2 regions of the Nonomuraea sp. NPDC050310 genome follow, and region 2 is predicted to be linked to the other one. Evidence: riboswitches for the same ligand, from Rfam matches in the RefSeq annotation. Region 2 holds a riboswitch; the other holds the start of a gene.
The links. A riboswitch is a leader RNA that binds a small molecule or an ion and turns the genes downstream of it on or off. The one in region 2 is predicted to bind glycine.
Positions count from the first base shown of each region.

Region 1 (4,205 bases), on a different contig from region 2:
ATCTGCACGCGGCCCTGCTGCGCTCCGGCGTCCGGTCGGTGCTGGGCGGCTGAGGCATCGGGCACATTCCGGGCCTTGCGGGTGTTACGTTGGAAGAGCCTGTCGCTCGCTTTTCAGTCGCCATTTCGGATTTCGGAGCAGCCCGTGGTGCAGATGGAAGTAGTGGGCGTTCGCGTTGAAATGCCCACCAATCAGCCGATCGTTCTGCTCAAGGAGGCGAGTGGTGACCGATTCCTGCCTATTTGGATAGGAATGACAGAAGCGCAGGCGATCGCGCTCGCCTCCGCGGAGGAGCCGCCGCCCAGGCCGCTCACCCACGACCTGTTCCGCGACGTGCTCAGCGCCCTCGGCGTCAGCCTGCGCGCGGTCAACATCGTCGCCCTGCGTGACGGCATCTTCTTCGCCGACCTGGTCTTCTCCAACGGCGTCGAGGTCAGCGCCCGCCCGTCCGACTCCATCGCCCTCGCCCTGCGCACCGGAGCGCGCATCTACGCCAGCGAGGAAGTCGTCCAGGAAGCCGGTGTCGTCATCCCCGACGACCAGGAGGACGAGGTGGAGAAGTTCAGGGAGTTCCTTGACCAGATCACGCCCGAGGACTTCGGCCGCGCGGGGTAGCTATATAAGAGCATTTACGCTTCACGACTCGCCGGGGCGGATCGTTGACTGAGCATGGTCACGGTCCTACGGTGCAAGTGAAACCCGCGGTCGCCCGAAGAACCCCCAGATCAGGCCGCGGGATGAGAGAAAGCCGGAGGTCCGCGTGGCGGTCAGCAGCGGCGAGGGAAACAGGGCCGGCCAGGAAGATCCGGCCCGGCGCGAGGACGCGCGCCAGCGTGCCGGTGAACAGGGGCTGCTCTTCGACCAAGAGCCCGCCTCCCAGCCTGGCAACCTCGGCTACCGCGGCCCTACGGCCTGTGCGGCGGCCGGCATCACCTACAGGCAGCTCGACTACTGGGCGCGCACGGGTCTGGTGGAGCCGACGATAAGAGCCGCGCACGGCTCGGGCTCCCAGCGCCTGTACAGCTTCCGCGACATCTTGGTGCTCAAGGTGGTCAAGCGGCTGCTCGACACCGGAGTCTCGCTCCAGCAGATCCGCACGGCCGTGCAGCACCTGCGCGACCGCGGCGTGGCCGACCTGGCCCAGATCACGCTGATGAGCGACGGGGTGAGCGTCTACGAGTGCACCTCCGCCGACGAGGTCATCGACCTGCTCCAGGGCGGTCAGGGCGTGTTCGGCATCGCGCTGGGCCGCGTGTGGCGGGAAGTCGAGGGATCGCTCGCGGAGCTGCCGGGGGAACCCACGGCGGCCGAGGACGGCAACGCCTCGGCCGGCCACCCGGCTGACGAACTCGCACAGCGCCGACGTGCGCGGAGGATTGGCTGAGGGTAATCTGGGCAGCGAAGCTTTCGACCCCGTGCGGGAGAGTCCCCAGCAACTGTGGGGCGCCGAAGGAGCAACCCTCCCCGGAATCTCTCAGGCACCCGGTACCGCTCGGGCGAGGCGACTCTGGAAAGCAGGCGCGCCCGCCAGGCGCGTCTCACCGACGGTGAAAGCTCCCTCGGGAGTGAAGCTCTCAGGTTGCGATGACAGAGGGGGAGACTCGGCACCCGCCTGCGCGCTGTCTCCAGGAGGCACCCTTCATGTCTGAGCTTTTCTCCAGCCGTCACATCGGCCCGTCCGACGCCGAGCAGCAGCGCATGCTGGAGGCCGTGGGCTTCGAGTCCGTCGCGGATCTGGTCGCGGTAGCCGTACCGGAAGCGATCCGGGCCAAGGACGCGCTCAAGCTGCCCGCCGCGGCGAGCGAGATCGAGGTCATCGGCGAACTGCGCGCCCTGGCCGATCGCAACCAGGTCCTGACCAGCATGATCGGCCTGGGCTACTACGACACGGTCACCCCGGCGGTCATCCGCCGCAACCTGCTGGAGAACCCGGGCTGGTACACCGCCTACACGCCCTACCAGCCGGAGATCTCGCAGGGCCGCCTCGAGGCGCTGCTCAACTTCCAGACCGTGGTCTCCGACCTCACCGGCCTCGACGTCGCGGGCGCCTCCCTGCTGGACGAGGGGACGGCCGCCGCCGAGGCGATGACCCTGGCCCGCCGGGCCGGCAAGGCCAAGAGCAACGTCTTCGTGGTCGACAACGACGTGCTGCCGCAGACCAAGGCGGTGCTGGCCACCCGCGCCGAGCCGCTCGGCATCGAGCTGGTCTTCCAGCGCCTCGACCAGGAGCTGCCGGAGTGCTTCGGCGTGCTGGTCCAGTACCCCGGCGCCACCGGCGCCGTGCGTGACTTCCGCGCCGTGGCCGAGCGGGCCCACGAGCTCGGCGCGCAGGTCGTCGCCGCCGCCGACCTGCTGGCCCTGACCCTCATCGCCTCGCCCGGCTCGCTCGGCGCCGACATCGCGATCGGCTCCTCGCAGCGCTTCGGCGTGCCGTTCGGCTTCGGCGGCCCGCACGCCGCCTACATGGCCGTGCGCGAGGGCCTGCAGCGGCAGATGCCCGGCCGCCTGGTGGGCGTCTCGGTCGACACCGACGGCGACCCGGCCTACCGGCTGGCCCTGCAGACCCGCGAGCAGCACATCCGCCGCGAGAAGGCCACCAGCAACATCTGCACCGCGCAGGTGCTCCTGGCCGTCATCGCCGGCATGTACGCCGTCTACCACGGCCCCGAGGGGCTGCGCCGGATCGCCTCGCGCGTGCACGCCCAGGCCGCCGCGATCGGCCACGCACTGTCCGGCGCCGGCGTCCCGGTGACCGAGCACTACTTCGACACCGTCACCGCCTCGGTGCCGGGCAAGGCCGCCGCGGTCGTCGCCGAGGCGCTCTCGCGCGGCGTCAACCTGTGGCAGGTCGACGCCGACCGCGTCACCGTCGCCTGCGACGAGAAGACGGGCCCGGCCGAGGTCGCCAAGGTGCTGGAGTCCTTCTCCGCCGCGCTCGGCCTGCCGATCGAGGCGCCCGCCGCCGGCGAGGAGCTCACCGCGCTGCCCGAGGCGCTGCTGCGCACCGACGACTACCTCACCCACCCGGTCTTCCACACCCACCGCTCCGAGACCTCGATGCTGCGCTACCTGCGCCGGCTCCAGGACAAGGACATCGCGCTCGACCGCTCGATGATCCCGCTGGGCTCGTGCACGATGAAGCTCAACGCCACCACCGAGATGGAGCCGATCACCTGGCCGGAGTTCGCCGGCATCCACCCCTACGCGCCCGAGGAGCAGTCCGAGGGCTACCGGGAGCTGATCGAGACCCTGGAGAGCTGGCTGGCCGAGGTGACCGGCTACGACGCCGTCTCCATCCAGCCCAACGCCGGCTCGCAGGGCGAGTTCGCCGGCCTGCTGGCCATCCGCGCCTACCACCGCGCCAACGGCGACGCCGAGCGCGACGTCTGCCTCATCCCGTCCTCGGCGCACGGCACCAACGCGGCCAGCGCGGTCATGGCCGGCATGCGCGTCGTCGTGGTCGCCTGCGACGACGACGGCAACGTCGACCTGGCCGACCTCGACGCCAAGATCGCCAAGCACGCGGACAAGCTGGCCGCGATCATGGTGACCTACCCGTCCACGCACGGCGTGTACGAGGAGACCATCACCGAGGTCTGCGCCAAGGTCCACGAGGCCGGCGGCCAGGTCTACGTCGACGGCGCCAACCTCAACGCGCTGGTCGGCCTCGCCAAGCCGGGCGAGTTCGGCGCCGACGTGTCCCACCTCAACCTGCACAAGACCTTCTGCATCCCGCACGGCGGCGGCGGCCCCGGCGTCGGCCCGGTCGCCGTCCGCGCCCACCTGGCCGCCTACCTGCCCGGCCACCCGCTGCGCGAGGGCTCGGCGGTCGGTCCCGTCTCCGCCGCGCCGTACGGCTCGGCGGGCATCCTGCCGATCTCCTGGGCCTACGTCCGGATGATGGGCGGCGACGGCCTGCGCGCCGCCACCGAGCAGGCCATCCTGTCGGCCAACTACCTCGCCCGCCGGCTGGCCCCGCACTACCCGGTGCTCTACACCGGCCGGGGCGGGCTGGTCGCCCACGAGTGCATCGTCGACCTGCGGCAGATCACCAAGGAGACCGGCGTCACCGTGGACGACGTGGCCAAGCGCCTCATCGACTACGGCTTCCACGCGCCGACCATGTCCTTCCCGGTGGCCGGCACGCTGATGATCGAGCCGACCGAGAGCGAGAACCTCGCCGAGCTCGACCGCTTCGTGGACGC
Region 1 covers NZ_JBFAKP010000018.1:31,602-35,806, reverse strand. Annotated here, with positions in the region: gene AB0I67_RS31705 (MerR family transcriptional regulator) at 1-53, shown strand, start outside; gene AB0I67_RS31700 (bifunctional nuclease family protein) at 145-615, shown strand; gene AB0I67_RS31695 (MerR family transcriptional regulator) at 761-1,384, shown strand; glycine riboswitch at 1,409-1,501, shown strand; gene gcvP (aminomethyl-transferring glycine dehydrogenase) at 1,642-4,205, shown strand, end outside.
Region 1: it holds a riboswitch for glycine, as region 2 does, so the genes downstream of both, gcvP (aminomethyl-transferring glycine dehydrogenase) here and glyA (serine hydroxymethyltransferase) in region 2, are expected to answer to the same signal.

Region 2 (4,205 bases):
CCTATTGACGGCTGAGGGGGACCAGTACGGCCCGCGACCGCGTGCCGTACCGGCTCTTCAGGTCAGGTCGACGGTGGCGCCGCCCGGGCCGGGCCGGGGAAAGGTGAGGTCGCGGCCGTCCACCGTGACGGTCAGCTCGGCGAGCTCGTCCCGCGGATCGGCGACGGTGAGCCGCCCGCCCCGGAGCAGCACCGCGCAGGGCCCCGAGGCCGTGATGCCGCCGGCCGTCCCCGGTTGCCAGAAGGCGACCGCGGTGAGCCCGAGCGCCGGGACCCGCACCGCCTGCTGGGCGTCGGTGTTCGCCGGCACCTCCAGCCAGCCGAGCCCGGCCAGTTCCCGCGTGCGGGCCTCGGAGGCCCCGGGCAGCAACACGTACCGATAGCCCGCCCCACGCGGGTCGACGCCGTGGTCGAACCAGAACGTGCGATACCCCCGCTCCCCGGCAGTGCGGAAGCCTTCGCCCAGGTACCCGGCGTGCCCCGCCAGGTGCGCCCACCCCGCCCCCTCGGCCGGCTGCGCCGCCGAGCGCCGGTTGTCCACCACGGTCTCCACGGCCACCCCGTCCGAGCACGTGATGCCCGCCCCCAGGCAGACCACCGCCTCGTCGAGGAAGACCCACGCCTTGAACGCCTCCAGCGTGCTGCCCAGCCCGGCCAGGTGCTGCCCCACGATCGCGTAGGTGCCGTCGCTCGCCCCGCCCACCCAGCGCCACTTCGTGCGCGTGTCGCCCCAGCCGCGGCCCGCCCCGTCGGCCAGCCGCCGGGTCGAGACGGTCGTGCCGGGCAGCCGGTAGGGGTCGACGGTGTGCCAGAAGTCGGAGTAGTGGTCGCGCTGCCCGGCGGCCCACCAGTAGAGCATCCCGGAGCCGGTGTGCCAGCCGCGCAGGTTCTCGCCGTTGCCGTGCTCGTAGTGCCCGATCCGGTGGGAGGACATGCTGAGCGCCGCGGTCCAGCCCGGCCGGCGGTGCACCGCGCGGGCGCTCATCGGGAACAGCCGGTGCCCCACCGGCTCGGGGGCCGCGGGCACGCTCGCGTCGGCCAGCAGGTCCTCGAACCCCGCCCGGTAGCCGCCCCGCTCCGCCCAGCCCTTCACCAGCGACCGCCAGCGGGCCCGCTCCGCCGCCGGCGCCGACTCGCCGAGCAGCAGGACGGCCGAGGCGATGGCCTGGCCGCGCCGGTGGTCACCGTACGGCCGGCGCGCGATCCCCCGGCCGCTGACCAGGTCCATGCACAGCCCGTCCAGCACGAAGGGCGCGAAGCTGCGCTCCACCTGGTCGAACAGGAACCGCCCGTCCACCTCCCACGGCGTGCCGCGCACCAGCGCCAGCATGATCGCCGCCCCGGAGAGCAGCACCGCCCCGTAGCCGCCCTGGTAGGGGATGGTGGTGTGCTGGAGGAAGGACCCGTCGCGGTAGAACCCGTCGCCCTTCTCGACGTAGCGGAAGACCGGCGTCAGCGCCTCGGCCGCCCGCCGCACCTCGTCCGGCTCCTCCACCACGATCGCGCGCAGCAGCCGGACCAGGCACAGGTCCACCCGGTTGGCGCCCGTGCTCCGCCCCCGGTAGGCCGCCAGCCGGTCGTCCGGCACGAAGTGCCGCACCGCCTCGGCCAGGGCCCGGTCGCGCGAGCCGATGAGCACGGCGGCGTCCAGCAGCTTGCGCGGGACCCCGATCTCCCAGTCCCACCAGTTGCCGACCGGCTCGGCGCCCTCGGCGTAGACGTGCCGCACGTAGTGGGCCAGGCCCTCGGCGGTCGCCTCGGCCAGGCCGGGATCGCCGGTGATCGCGTGCGCCCTGGCCATCGTCTGCAGCCGCGCGGGCGTGTCGTCGAGCGACGGGTAGGGCAGGTCGGCCCAGAGCCCGCCGCGGGCGGGCCGCATGCTCGCCCGGTGCCCGGCCGCCGCCTGTTCCACCCTCCCCGCGTACGGCACCGCCGTCACCTCCCGCCAGCGGCGACGCAACAACGGGAAGGTGGCGTCGGGCGTGTGGGCGGGCCGGGCCGGGAGGAGCGTGGCCAGCGTGCCGAGCGCGGCGAGGCTGCCCAGCCTGGCCAGTGCGCGCCGCGAGAGGGGGGACACAAGGTGATTATCCGCGACTTGTTGACACGCGGGCGGAGCCGTACCTAATGTCCTGACCTGGACAACTGCATAAGCCCATGATCCCGCGCGGGAGAGTCCACAGGCTGTGGACGCCGAAGGAGCAAACCTCCCCGGAAACTCTCAGGCCCAAGACCGCGTGGAGGAGGCGAACTCTGGAAAGAGGCGCACCCGGCGTCTCGCCCACGGGGCAAACCGCACGCAAGCGCGGTGAATCTCTCAGGCCTATGACAGAGGGGGAGGCCCTACGGCTACGTGAGGAGCCTCATGCTCGACGCACCCCTGTCCGCGGTCGACCCCGAGATCGCGGCGGCGCTGGACGCCGAACTCGACCGCCAGCGCACCACCCTGGAGATGATCGCCTCCGAGAACTTCGCACCGGTCGCGGTCATGCAGGCGCAAGGCAGCACCCTCACCAACAAGTACGCCGAGGGCTACCCCGGCCGCCGCTACTACGGCGGCTGCGAGCACGTGGACGTCGTCGAGCAGCTCGCGATCGACCGCGTCAAGGCGCTGTTCGGCGCCGAGCACGCCAACGTGCAGCCGCACTCCGGCGCGCAGGCCAACGCCGCCGCCATGCACGCGCTGATCACGCCGGGCGACACCATCCTCGGCCTCGACCTCGCGCACGGCGGCCACCTGACGCACGGCATGCGGCTCAACTTCTCCGGCAAGCTCTACAACGCCGTGGCCTACCACGTCTCGGAGAGCGACAACCGGGTGGACATGGCCGAGGTCGAGAAGCTGGCCCTGGAGCACCGGCCCAGCCTGATCGTCGCCGGCTGGTCGGCCTACCCGCGCCACCTCGACTTCGCCGAATTCCGCCGGATCGCCGACCTGGTCGGCGCCCGGCTCATGGTGGACATGGCGCACTTCGCCGGCCTGGTCGCCGCCGGGCTGCACCCCAGCCCGGTGCCGCACGCCGACGTCGTCACCACGACCACGCACAAGACGCTCGGCGGCCCGCGCGGCGGCGTCATCCTGTCCACCGCCGAGCTGGCCAAGAAGATCGACTCCGCGGTCTTCCCCGGCCAGCAGGGCGGCCCGCTGGAGCACGTCGTCGCGGCCAAGGCGGTCGCCTTCAAGCTCGCCGCCACCCCCGAGTTCCGCGAGCGGCAGGAGCGCACGCTGGAGGGCGCCCGCATCCTGGCCGCCACGCTCACCGGCGCCGGGCACCGCCTGGTCACCGGCGGCACCGACGTGCACCTGGTGCTGGTCGACCTGCGCGAGTCGGTCCTGGACGGCAAGCAGGCCGAGGACCGGCTGCACTCCATCGGCGTCACGGTCAACCGCAACGCCGTGCCGTTCGACCCGCGCCCGCCGATGGTCAGCTCCGGGCTGCGCATCGGCACCCCCGCGCTGGCCGCCCGCGGCTTCGACGCCCGGGACTTCACCGAGGTGGCCGAGGTCATCGCCGAGGCGCTGCGCCCCGACCTCAACCCGCCCGCGCGCACCCGGCTGCGGGCCAAGGTGGCCCAACTGGCCCAGCGGAGGCCGCTCTACCCGGAGCTGTGACCGTTCACCTGCCCTAGCTTGACCCAAGCGGGGATAGGAATCCGGACATGAGCACATCAGGGGCGGGGAGCGTGGCCACCGCCGCGCTCAGCGCCCCCGATGTTCATCCTGCTCCGGTTGACGGCGGTGTCCCCCCACGACCGGGACACCGCCTTCAGCCGGACCTGAGCGCCCGCTCGATCTCGGCCAGCACCGCCGGGTCCTCGATCGTGGACGGCGGCCGGTAGGTCCTGCCGTCGGCGATGGCCCGCATCGTGCCCCGCAGGATCTTGCCCGACCGGGTCTTGGGCAGCCGGGCGACCACGCTGACCCGCCGGAAGGCCGCGACCGGGCCGATGCGCTCGCGCACCAGCGCCACCAGCTCGGCCTCGATCTCCGCCGCGGGCCGCGCCGTCCCGCTCTTGAGCACCACGAAGCCAGCCGGGACCTGGCCCTTGAGCTCGTCGGCCACGCCGATGACCGCGCACTCGGCGACGTCGGGGTGGGTGGCGACGACCTCCTCCATCGCCCCGGTGGACAACCGGTGGCCGGCCACGTTGATCACGTCGTCGGTGCGGCCCATGACGAACAGGTAGCCGTCGGCGTCCAGGTGGCCG
Region 2 covers NZ_JBFAKP010000013.1:115,903-120,107, reverse strand. Annotated here, with positions in the region: gene AB0I67_RS27330 (hypothetical protein) at 1-8, shown strand, start outside; gene AB0I67_RS27325 (polysaccharide lyase 8 family protein) at 58-2,076, opposite strand; glycine riboswitch at 2,155-2,242, shown strand; gene glyA (serine hydroxymethyltransferase) at 2,362-3,609, shown strand; gene AB0I67_RS27315 (propionyl-CoA synthetase) at 3,764-4,205, opposite strand, start outside.